DNA from 4 places in the Aeribacillus sp. FSL K6-1121 genome. Region 2 is predicted to be linked to each of the others. Evidence: riboswitches for the same ligand, from Rfam matches in the RefSeq annotation. Region 2 holds a riboswitch; each other region holds the start of a gene.

What was found. Region 2 has a riboswitch for thiamine pyrophosphate ahead of thiT (energy-coupled thiamine transporter ThiT). Riboswitches for the same ligand answer to the same signal wherever they lie in the genome.
Region 1: linked by a shared signal. The riboswitch ahead of tenI (thiazole tautomerase TenI) and the one ahead of thiT (energy-coupled thiamine transporter ThiT) in region 2 are both predicted to bind thiamine pyrophosphate.
Region 3: linked by a shared signal. The riboswitch ahead of NSQ61_RS08205 (acetylornithine deacetylase) and the one ahead of thiT (energy-coupled thiamine transporter ThiT) in region 2 are both predicted to bind thiamine pyrophosphate.
Region 4: linked by a shared signal. The riboswitch ahead of thiC (phosphomethylpyrimidine synthase ThiC) and the one ahead of thiT (energy-coupled thiamine transporter ThiT) in region 2 are both predicted to bind thiamine pyrophosphate.

Annotation. Positions count from the first base shown of each region.
Region 1 is NZ_JBBOPS010000001.1:2,068,996-2,072,160, forward strand. It holds gene NSQ61_RS10075 (thiazole synthase) at 1-133, opposite strand, end outside; gene thiS (sulfur carrier protein ThiS) at 140-343, opposite strand; gene thiO (glycine oxidase ThiO) at 351-1,463, opposite strand; gene tenI (thiazole tautomerase TenI) at 1,450-2,064, opposite strand; TPP riboswitch at 2,204-2,312, opposite strand; gene NSQ61_RS10095 (monovalent cation:proton antiporter family protein) at 2,367-3,165, opposite strand, start outside.
Region 2 is NZ_JBBOPS010000001.1:3,823,265-3,826,429, reverse strand. It holds gene NSQ61_RS18560 (DUF2179 domain-containing protein) at 1-100, opposite strand, end outside; gene NSQ61_RS18555 (DUF418 domain-containing protein) at 204-1,439, opposite strand; TPP riboswitch at 1,612-1,715, shown strand; gene thiT (energy-coupled thiamine transporter ThiT) at 1,784-2,344, shown strand; gene menC (o-succinylbenzoate synthase) at 2,386-3,165, opposite strand, start outside.
Region 3 is NZ_JBBOPS010000001.1:1,669,495-1,672,659, forward strand. It holds gene tenA (thiaminase II) at 1-666, opposite strand, end outside; gene NSQ61_RS08205 (acetylornithine deacetylase) at 699-1,964, opposite strand; TPP riboswitch at 2,089-2,189, opposite strand; gene NSQ61_RS08210 (hypothetical protein) at 2,256-2,915, opposite strand.
Region 4 is NZ_JBBOPS010000001.1:447,329-450,493, reverse strand. It holds gene floA (flotillin-like protein FloA) at 1-66, opposite strand, end outside; gene NSQ61_RS02225 (NfeD family protein) at 83-1,366, opposite strand; TPP riboswitch at 1,560-1,675, shown strand; gene thiC (phosphomethylpyrimidine synthase ThiC) at 1,811-3,165, shown strand, end outside.

The DNA of each region.
Region 1 (3,165 bases), 1.8 Mb from region 2:
TTCTTCTGACGGCAAATGTCAAAATTTCAGCACCTGAGGCTTCCACCGCTTCTTTTTGTATCTCAAAAGACGGATATTTTCCAGTTCCTAACATTAATCTCGACTGAAATGTTTTATCACCTATTTTTAACATGAATCATCATCCCCCTCCAACAAAATGGACAATTTCAATTTGATCACCATCATTTAATGTCTGGATACTGTATTGTTCTTTTGAAACAATTTCACCATTTCGTTCAACGACAACAATTCTTTCCTGCAATTGAAAAAAGTTCAGCAAATCTTCTATGTTCCGAACACTATTCTCCACTTCCATCTGCTGGCCGTTAATGCGAAGTTTCACTGTTTAATCACCTCCCTTTCGCATCAGAAAGCAATCGGTTTAAAGAGAAGGTATGAACATAACGCTCATATTGATTCGTTTTCAAAATCATGTCTTTTACGATCAAGCTTGTAATCGGCGCTAGAAGAATGCCGTTTCGATAATGGCCGGTCGCAAAAAAGATTCCCTCATGCTCCGGGTGCTCGGCAAAATACGGCCAGCCGTCAGCTGTTTGCGGCCTGAGCGACGACCAAGCACTAACGACCGGTTCAGACCCGATTTCTGGCATAATTTTCTGAACCTTTATCATTAATTCGGATACTCCTTTGACTGTCGGATGCGTATCCCAGTCGTTTTCATAAGAAGTTGCTCCAATAATAACGGTGCCGTCTTTTTTCGGTACGATATAACAGTGCTCGTAAAACACTGTTTTGTTGATCACCAGTTTTTTCGGTTTTATGGCTAAGCATTCTCCTTTAACGGGCTTCATTGGATTTCTCAGCCCCAGCTTTTCAAAGAAAAAGCCACTCCAAACTCCGCTTGAAACGACGACTTTTCCACATATAAAAACTCCTTGGGAAGTGACAAGCTTGTATGCTTTTCCCTCTTTAATCACGTCGAAAACAGGACATTGTTCAAAAATAGATGCACCATATTTTCTAGCGCCTTTCGCATATGCGTGGCAAACAGATGAACCTTTTACTTGGCCGTCATGCTTAAGCCAAAGAGCTCCCACAATGTCTTCAGAAACATGTGGCTCATTTGCCAGTACGTTTTCCCTTGAATGCCATTCTAGCTCATCCTCATCTGCAAGCGATTGCAGAAAGCGGCCTTCATCCTCAGTAAATGCAAGCCGATACATGCCTTCCTGCACAAGCTCAATATCCACACCAGATTGCTCCAATAATTCTTTTGCAAGGCTCGGATATAAATTTCGGCTCTCTAAGCATAGCTCAAAAAATATGTCTCTTTTTTCATTTTCAGAATGGGCACCCAGCATTCCTGCTGCAGCGGATGTCGCTTTACCTCCGATTTCGCCGCTTTCAAACACGGCGGTCTTCAGCCCTGCTTTTGATAGCTCATAGGCGATCCCTTGGCCGATGACCCCTCCCCCGATGATTCCAACATCAAAAACGTTCATTTGAAAAAGCTTCCCCTTTCCTGAAAAGTTTGGCAGCGCTCTCTGGATCTTTCGAAGAAAAGATATAGGACATAACGGCAATACCGCTTGCTTTTTTTTCTAAAACCTTTTGCATATTATCAGGCGTGATCCCACCGATGGCGATAATAGGAATATTGACGTGTCCAACGATTTTCCCAAGCAAATCTGTTCCCTTTGCCGGAAGTCCTTTTTTACTGTTCGTTTCAAAAACGTTTCCGAAAAAACAATAGTCTGCTCCGTCTTTTTCTGCTTTTACCGCTTCATCTAATGAATGGACGCTGACACCGGCTTTTATTTGCGGAAAAGCGCTTTTCACTTTTTTTACCGGCAGGCCGGTTCCCGGAAGATGAACATTTTGAACGCCTGTTAGGAGCGCAACATCGAGCCGATCGTTGATAACAAGCTGTTCTCTCCTTATCCCGTTTGCCAAAAGCTGTTCTACAAGATGAATGATCTCACATGGTCTTTTATTTTTTTCTCGTATATGAACGTAATCAACATGATCTGATATGGACAAAATTATGCGTATTAGCTCGTTGACCGGTTTTGTTCCGTCTGTTACGGCATGAAGTTCCAACATTGTACATTCCTTTCATGAGAAAGACGCTCACACTCGTCTTTCAAGGTTCAAAACTGGAAAGCAGCTGTCCAAGGGTGAGACTGGAAACAATAAAAAACCACCTTCCTTGCTGGAAAGTGGTAATGGAATATCAGACATATGTTTCAAATTCCCACTTCCCTACGCTGGCATCATCCAGATCAGGTTCAAAGGGTCTTAAAGTCAACACTTTAATCTCAGCCTTTCCAAAGGCTCCCCTAGTGGATGCTTATTAAATTTTCATACTAATTTCATGCTATCACAATTTGTTTTGTTTGCAAATATTATTTGCTAAATTCCAGCTCATCTTTTAACTCATTTACATATTTGCGGGAACCCGTTACAATCAAGCGGTCCCCTTTTTTCAATTCGGTATCGCCGTGAGGCACAATGGAATCTTCACCTCGAAAAATCCGGACAAAGATACAATCTCCTGTAAACGGAAAGTATCGAAGCTTCATTCCATCATATTTTCGGTTATTCATATTAATTTGATAAAGAGAGTTGTCTTGGTTTGTTAAGATCCGCATAACGCCAGGCGATTCGATCAAAGCCCTGAGCAGCGTTTTTGTTGACAGCATGACGGAAAATACGCTGATCCCCTTTTCTTTTAATGCTTGATCCAACTCCGGGGAAGAAATTGAGGCGATGACCTGTTCTACGCCGCATTCTTTTGCATATGTCGCAATTTCCGCATTTCTTTCTTCATCCCCAGTAGCCACTATTACTATATCAGCTTCCATTATGTGGTGTTCATTCAATGATTCTATCGAATAGTCTTTCAATTCTTCAATTTTAAACACCGATTGAGCAGTCCCGTTTTCAATTTTGTCTTGCTGTGTATGATATACGGTTGCTTCATACAAATTTTTGTCCAATTCTCTTGTGACTGGAAGGGTCATTTGATTTGCACCAATAAAAGCAATTTTCTTTTTAGGCTGCACCGCCATTTTTTTAGGGAATAATTTTTTAAATCCTATCGGCGTGATAATGCTTGTTAACACGGCAACTACTATTAGTGCGTCAGCCATTTGCTTATCAATCAGTTCGATTCGCTGTCCAATTTCAGCTGCCGCAATAACT
Region 2 (3,165 bases):
CAGCCTTTGTTTGATTTTTCACTAACAAAATAGTTCGGATCGTCAATACTGGTACATACAATAATTGCAGCAAAAAAATAAAAATTGCTTGTAGAAACATGTTGCCTAGACACTCCTTTGTTCCATCATACTATAAATTATTTTCAAAAAGAAAGAGCTATCATAAACTCAAAATCTGAGATTTGAAACTACATTTTTACAATTCATCTTGATCTGTTATTATGCTTCGAAACTTCCTTTTTCATGCGAATAGGCTGGCGCTTGAAATACATCGCTGTTCTCCATACCCACTCCAACGGCCCTAATTGAAAATATTTAAACCAAATATGGCTGATGATAAGCTGCACGGCAAAAATTGCGAGTGCAAGCCAAAAACCGGCGAAGGGGTATACTTTACCGTACAATCCCAATCCGTAATGATAAAAAAGATATGTACAAATAACAGATTGCATGATGTAATTTGTCAATGACATGCGTCCAACAGGCGCAATCTTCTTAACAATTTGCCGACAGATTGGGTGAAAATATAAAAATATGAGAGAGATCACATAAAACAACATGAGAAATGGTGCACCGAACACCATGTAAAAACTATTTTCAGCGGTGACCGCAAAAATATTTAACGGAAGCCCAATGATAAGCCCGAAAAACCAGATGGCTGTTAATAACCTTCGATGCTTCTCCGGTTCTTGAAAAAGCTTTTGTTTCGCAAATATCATGCCAACTAAAAACATGCTGATATATGGGAGCATGTTTATTATATAGACAAGCGGTTGAAAAGGCCACATGCCAGACATAGACATGTAAAAAAGCCGATCATGAATACGCTGATGGAAAATATCAGTAAAACTTCCGTTTTGATATGAATGGATTGCGTTTCTTGCCTCCTCTTCCAGTAAGGCAGCCTGCTCTCTTTTTTGGACTAAAGCATCCTCACCATTGGATACAGCCGTCATCAAACCAATAAGGAGCAAATATAAACTAAATAAACATACAGTCCATACCAAAAGGGTTTTCCAGGAACACTTCCGGAAAAAAAGGAGAAGAAACCCCAGCACAGCATAATCCATTAAAATGTCTCCATCCCAAATGAAAAATGAATGAATTAGTCCAAATACAAAAAGCACCACCAGTCTGCGTATATATATAGAAACAAAGTTCCTGCCGTTTCCTAAAGCCCGTTCCTCCATGATGATGATTCCAAATCCGAACAATAATGAGAACATTGTAATAAACTTCATTTGTACAAATATTTCCAAAATATTTTTCGTTAGAAAATCCCATGTTCTCCATGTTTCAGTAAAAAAATTTTCGCTGCCTATTTGGTATAAATATACATCTGGATAGCTGAAATGCGCCATATTCACAAGTAAAATGCCAAATATCGCAGCCCCCCGCACCACATCCACTACTTCATAACGCTCACGTTTAAGATTCAAACCAAAACCCCCATTCTGAAAAAAGTTCTTATTGTTAACGCCCTTTTTTCATTACTTTTTGTCCAAAGGCTGCATTTCAGCTTTATCATGTTTAAATTTATTTGAATATAGCGAAAAAAGAATGACAATTTTCTTATAGTCTATTATGATAGACATAAGATTCGAATATCAACAGATCCACAAGGGGAGCTATATGCTGAGAGTGGACGGATATTTCGTCCAGACCCTTTGAACCTGTTAGTTAATGCTAGCGTAGGGATGTGGAAGTATACTGATCCATGATACAGCCTTTTCCCCCTTATGGATATTTGTTGATAGCAAATAATATACAGGGGGTTTTATTTTTGGAAAAAAATCGCTTATTACTATTAATAGAAGCAGCAATCTTTGCAGCATTGGCAGTTATACTTGATCTTCTCCCTTCCATTCAATTATCATCAGCCATTTCTATATCCATTGCCATGGTGCCTGTACTCATATTATCGTTTCGATCCGGTGCAAAGATTGGCTTCATTTCCGGCTTTTTATGGGGATTATTGCAAATTGTATTAGGTGATGCATACATCCTGATGCCTGTTCAAGGCTTCATCGACTATTTTCTAGCTTTTTCCTTTATCGGTTTAGCCGGTCTTTTCTGCAAAACTATCCAAAATAAGCTGAAAGATGGAAAGAAAAGCTCTGCTCTTGTTTTCATCATCTTTGGCGTCTTCATCGGAGCTTTTGCACGTTATTTTTGGCATTTTATCAGCGGTGTCTTTTTCTTCGGAGAATATGCACCAGAAGGAATGTCAGCGGTCGTTTATTCTTTGATCGTAAACGGCATTACGATGATAGGAGCGTTTGTATTATGCGCTGTCGTTACTGTTATTCTCATTATGGCAGCGCCAAGATTGGTTGTAAAATAAACAAAATCATCCTCTGCAAAACATGCAGAGGATAATTTTGTTTATAGGGTAAATACTTTCGTTTCAACAGTGTATTTTTTTAATTTTTCACGGCTTACATGAAAACCGATCCCCGGGTTATCAGGCAAGGCAATTTTTCCATTATAAACCGATATTTCCGGTTCAATAATATCTTCTTCCCAATACTTAGATGAACTGGATATATCTCCTGGCAGTGTGAATTGTTCAAGTGTCGCTAAGGCTATATTATGGGCCCGTCCAATCCCTGATTCAAGCATCCCTCCGCACCAAACTGGAACATTTTGCTCTTTGCAAAAATCATGGATTTTTTTTGCTTCTGTCAAACCGCCAACACGGCCGATTTTTATATTCATAATTTTGCAGCTTCGAAGTTCAACAGCCTTTCGAGCATCTTCGAAGGAACAAATACTTTCATCTAAACAGATCGGTGTGTCCAATTCTTTTTGAAGTTTGCTATGATCCACAATATCATCGTGCGCAAGAGGCTGCTCAATCATCATTAATTGAAACTCATCCAATTGTTTTAGATGATTTATATCTTTTAATGTATAGGCACTGTTCGCATCAGCCATTAAATCCAAGTTCGGAAAATGCTTCCGTATTTCCTTAACTACTTCAATATCCCAACCTGGTTTAATCTTTATTTTTACTCTCTTGTATCCTTCCTCCTGATATTGTTCAATAAGACTGATTAAATCTTTTATTGTTGGCTGAATACCGATGCTCACCCCAGCTTCAACTTCTTTTTTCATTCCCCCGAGAGCTTGTGAAAGAGGTATATTTTGCTGTTTTGCATATAG
Region 3 (3,165 bases), 2.2 Mb from region 2:
TTCGATTGGCCACATTTCTTTTCGTTCAGACATTTCCCAAAACATATATTCGTATTTGCTCGTTGTGACAAAAATATCTTCCAGCCATTTCAATTCTTCTTCCCGTTTTCCTTCTGCAAGCTCATTCATTAAATCTTTCAGCCATTTTGCCAATTCACCGAATTCTGTTGATGCGTACATTTTTACCCACTCGCCGTAAAACTCATGTTCACTAGCACCAGGAATCTCATGTAAGCGTGTGCCGATTTCATAATAGCTCCATGTACATGGAAGGACTGCGGCAACCAGTTCTGCCAATGATCCTCGCTGCGACACATTTAACATATAGCTCGTATATGCAACGGTTGTAGCAGCAGGCTGAACTTGTTCTAATTTTTCCTTCTCTATTCCTATTCTTTCAGCGTATTGACGATGCAAATCCATTTCCACTTTTAACGTCGAATGTAGAAGATCAGCAAAAACTGTCATTGTTTGAAGATTGTGAGCCTTTAAGCTTCCAAGGGCAAACAGGCGGCAGTATTCGATTAAATAAAGATAATCCTGCTCCATAAAAAAGCGAAATTTGTCGATATCCAGCGTCCCATTGCCGATTCCTTGAACAAACGGATGATGGTAACTCGCTTCCCAAATCGGTTTTGCAGTTTTATACAATCGGTCTGTAAACATTTGAATTACCCCTTTCACAGCTTTTGTAATTGTCATCGTTTTTTCTGATACCAATCAAATAAAAACGCGATCAGCGATTTTGTAAATGTTTTTAATTGGGGGATGGACAGCTTTTCATTCACCGAGTGTGCATCTTCAAGCGTGCCCGGTCCATATAAAACGACGGGAATTCCCGCTTCACTCAGCCAGCCGCCGTCTGTCACAGTAGGGGACATCGTCAGCTTTGCTTCCTCATTAAATGCCAGTTTATGTGCTTTTTGTAATGTTTTCACTCCGAGTGAATGTTCGTCATATGAAAAAGCTGGGAAAATTTCTCCTCGATCTTCAATCATCGATGTGCCGCCCCATTTAAATTTCGGAGGATATTTCCGAAGCCATAGATCAGCCATTGCAACATGATGGATATGTTCTTCAATTTCCCGGATCACCTCTACATAATGCTCTTCCGGGTAATAGTGAACGGTAATCCAAAGGGAACATTTATCGGCCACAAAAGCGGCGTGCCTTCCACCTTCAATCACTGCAGGATTAATTGTGGCAGAACCAGGCGGAAAGCCTTTGCTCGTTTTCATCACTGCCCAATGCTGTTCAAGCTCTCGCAGTCCTTCAATAATTTTCATCATTTTTTCAATCGCGCTTGCCCCAAAAAGCTTCCCGCCGGCATGAATCATTTGTCTTCTCGTGCCATCGTGAAATGTCTCGGGGCTTTCAATTGTAATCCAGCCCGTGATCACCCCGCCCTGCCCTTGTATTTCACAGTTGCTTGAATCGACAACGATGGCAAAATCAGCTCGATATCCCCGGTCGCAGCACGATTTTGTTCCTGCTTCGCCTACTTCTTCACCGACGACGGACTGAAAAATGATATCCCCTCCCGGCTCAATGCCGTTTTCTTGCAGCAGCTTTAATGCAAACAGACTGGCAGCCATTCCCCCTTTCATATCCGCTACACCGCGTCCATATATGTAATCCCCTTTAACCGTTGCCTCAAAAGGAGGCGTTAGCCATTCTTCTCCCTCTTCGATTGAAGCGACATCAATATGCCCGTTAATAATTAAACTGTGGTAATTTTCTGGATCTTTTCCTTTTTTCGTTCCTACTACGACTGGATCTTGTTCATATAAATCCCATTGATCAATGGAAAAGCCGATGTCTTCCAAATATGAGGCGACATACTTTTGAGCCTCTTTTGCATTTCTTGCCGGAGGGCTTGGCGTTTCAAACGATACGAGTGTTTTTAGAAGATTCAGAAGTTCTTCTTCCCTTTCATCAATTTGCTGAAATAGCGTTTGTAACACGTTGTCTCCCCTTTCTTAACATTTTGTTTTGAAAAATGGTTTGCCAACCAGCCTTGTAATGCAAAAAGCCCGTTCCCAATATAAGGGAACGGGCAAGTATATACAAAACCCATAGACAGGTTTCGATATTACTGCACCACTTCCCTACGCTAGTATGATCTAGATCAGGTTCAAAGGGTCAAGGCACACGCCTTTCTCAGCCTTTCGGCTCCCCTAGTGGTTGATAATTCTATGAAATTTTGATTTTATTACATTAAATCATATCGTTTGCAAAATGACAAGCTGGTTGCGTCATCTTTTAGCCGTCTTGAGCAGTTCTCGATAGCCGATCCTCGTAAACTGGAGATGTTCATCAATATAATTCTCTCTTTGCAAATGGCGGATCGCCTCATCAGACAGTTGTATGTGCACCTGTTGAAACTTCTGGTTGAGTTCGTCAAACGAACTGTTTAAAATAAATTCTGCCCCGAGGATCTGAACAATTCGTTCCATCTCCGGATCTCTTTTCAACAACAAGTGAGCAACTCTGTCTTTCATAAGCACAAGCTCTTGTTTCAACTTGGAAGCTTCATTCTCCTTTTCGCGAATTCGAAGTCGGTACATTTGTTTTTCTTCTTCACCGATATTCGCTCTCGTCAAAAGCTCCTCCAATAATTGTGTTTTATCTAGCTCCAATTTATTTAACTGCTGTTCTTTTTTCATCATTTCCGTCTCGTTGATCCAATCGCTTTGAACAAACTCCTTTTTCCCCTCTTTATTGACCGGTCCAATCCGATCCATTTTTCGATACAAAAGAAATACGAGAACGACTAAACATCCGTTCATTAGCAAGGTTAAAAAACGGACTAGGACATCATTAAAGGCGATGAAATAAAAAAGAACCAATACAACAACCACTGCAATGAGCACTTTCAATAAGGTTATCACAAGATTTGTCGGCTGCTTTGTCAACCTTCCCAATCTCCTTCTCTTTCAAAATAAAGCAAATTTAATTATAGCGAATATGGCTCAAAAATTCGAGAAGAAAAACATGTTTTTATATTAGCAAAAATTGAAAATCTGTAAGCCATTTTTGCGAAAATCAAAAATGAAAAGTCTTCGCTGAAAGAAACAGCGCTTCATTTTTCCGGGAAACATTTCTTAGGGCATCGAAAACAGTGATTTTGGCCTCTTCCTCGGAACGATCAAAAAACAAAACAGG
Region 4 (3,165 bases), 3.4 Mb from region 2:
CAAAATGCCAAGCAAAATAAGACCTAATACGATAAGACCTAGTAAAAGAAAAAATGATACATCCATGTGACATACCTACCTCCTATTCATTTTCATTAATAGCTCTCACAACAATTCGTGAGCCTTCTACTTTAACAATTTTCACTTTTTTTCCTTTCTCAATATACGTCCCTTCTGTCACAACATCCAATCTTTCCTCTCCATCGGTCATTACTGTTCCTGCCGGCCGTAAAGCAGTCACAGTTACACCCGTTTTCCCAATTAAATCTGTACGATTTTGATTGGATACATAACCTTTCTCCGTGCTGATTGAATCATTTAAAATAATTTTTTTAAACCATTTCATACGCTTACCAATCACCTTTGACATAATGAATATTGTGAATATCGAAATGGAACCGGCAATAAAAAGAGAAACCGCCATATGTCCTATATGATCAGCTGCTAAAAATAAACTTAAAAGGACTGAAAGAAAACCGATTGCTCCAATAATTCCTCCTGGAACAAACAATTCTGCAATTATAAGCAGAACCCCAAGCACGAACAAAACAACCGTTTCCAATCCCGCAAGCCCTGCAATAAAATGACCGAAGAAAAACAAAAACAGCGCCAATAGTCCAATAAAACCAGGAATGCCAAACCCAGGAGTGTACAATTCTAACACAAACCCTAAACCGCTAATCGTTAATAATATCGGAATGGTATACATGTTTGTTACAAAACGGGCTATTTTTTCAGCAAACGTCTCCTCAGTCTCCTGGACTTTTGCACCTTCCATTCCGATCGATTTCAAAAGCTCTGCCCGGCTTTTGGCGATGCCTTCACCATACCCGACTTCCATCGCTTGTTTTGCTGTTAATGTTAGTAATTCTCCTTTTTCTGCACCATATTCGGGCATATCCAAGCTGCTGTCTACCATCGCCTCAGCGAACATAGGGTCTCTGCCATGAACCTCAGCAGCATTTCTCATCTCTGCTTTCCAAAACGATTGCACTTTTACTTCTGCAGCATTGCCATTGGAGTCAATGACAGCTGCTGACCCAATGGTACCGCCAGGATGGTAATATATTTGATCAGCCCTTAATGCTATATAAGCCCCTGCGGAAATCGCATGTTTATTTACATAAGCGATTGTTTTGATATCTGTATCCATAATCATTTTACCTATTTCTATCGCTGCCTCTAAAGCACCGCCAGGAGTGTTCAATTCAAAAACAATGACATCCGCTTTTTCTTTTTCCGCCTCCTGAATGGATCGTTTAATAAAATGCACCAACCCTTTTTCAATTGTATTTTCAATCGGAATAAAATAAACGGTTTTCCCTTCAGCTGATTTGGCATCAAAAGACGCACAAATAATCGACAAGATGAGCAGCAGAGCGCAAATAGCGAAAAACTTATTGTTTGATTTCAGGCCTCTCCCCCCTTATTTTTTGCCTAATATTATTACGGACAATTGCGCAGAAAGTTTCAAAAATCAACAATTCTGCAAACATACATGAAACGAAAAAATATTTTCATTATTTTTCATATTATGTTACTATTAAAAAAAATATATAACCATCTACTAGGGGTGTCCAATTAGCTGGACTGAGAGAAGAACGCGCCTGAAGTTCTTCAACCCTTTGAACCTGATCTGGATGATGCCAGCGTAGGGAAGTAGGTAGCGGGAGTATTTGTATTGCCTTCTTTTTCTATATTGAATTGATCGGGTTCGTGCTAAAGCGAACCCGTTTTTATTTTTCACATCCCATCTCCCCTCCTATTTTTCTATGCACATCTTCAGATAAAAAAATGGAGGAGGAGAAAAATGAAACATTATTTCGAAAACATGCAGTTTCCAGCAAGCAAAAAAATTTATGTGACTGGGTCAAGACCCGATATTCGGGTTCCGATGAGGGAAATTCAATTAACTCCCACGAAAACGGAAGCGGGAACGTTTGAAAATGAACCTGTAAAGGTTTATGACACGAGCGGTCCCTATACAGATCCTGATTTTCAGGCAGATATTCATAAAGGTTTGCCGGCTGTACGCAAACAGTGGATTTTAGACCGTCATGATGTTGTAGAATATGACGGGCGCCAGGTAAAGCCTGAGGATAATGGATTTCGCAATTGGGAAGATCACAATATTGCCACACCTTTTCATCGAAAGCCTTTCAAAGCAAAAAAAGGTGCTGTCGTTACACAAATGCACTATGCAAAAAAGGGGATCATCACCCCAGAGATGGAGTTTGTGGCGATTCGTGAAAACATGGATCCTGAATTCGTTCGTCAAGAAGTCGCTGCCGGCAGGGCCATTATTCCGTCCAACATTAATCACCCGGAAAGTGAACCGATGATCATCGGCCGGAACTTTCATGTAAAAATTAATGCCAACATTGGCAATTCAGCTGTAACATCGTCAATCGAAGAAGAAGTTGAGAAGATGCTTTGGGCCATCCGCTGGGGCGCTGACACAATTATGGACCTGTCAACAGGAAAAAAAATTCATGCAACAAGAGAATTTATCATCCGCAACTCGCCCGTGCCGGTTGGAACCGTCCCGATTTACCAAGCGCTCGAAAAAGTAAATGGCGTTGCTGAAGAGTTAACATGGGAAATTTACCGTGATACATTAATTGAGCAAGCAGAACAAGGGGTCGATTATTTTACTATACATGCCGGCGTGCTGCTTCGCTATATCCCTTTGACCGTCAACCGGACGACCGGAATCGTATCCCGCGGCGGTTCGATCATGGCGCAGTGGTGTATGGCGCATCATCAAGAAAACTTTTTATACACTCATTTTGAAGAGATTTGCGAAATTTTAAAAACATATGATATTGCCGTTTCATTAGGTGACGGCTTGCGTCCCGGATCTATTCGAGATGCCAATGATGAAGCGCAATTTGCCGAATTGAAAACGCTCGGTGAATTGACGGAAATCGCCTGGAAACATGATGTCCAAGTCATGATCGAAGGCCCTGGGCACATTCCGATGCATAAAATTAAAGAAAATGTTGATTTAGAAAATGAAATTTGCAAGGGGGCTCCTTTTTATACCCTCGGTCCATTAACGACCGATATTGCTCCCGGCTATGATCATATTACGTCAGCCATTGGAGCAGCCATGATCGGCTGGTACGGAACGGCCATGCTATGTTATGTAACTCCGAAAGAGCA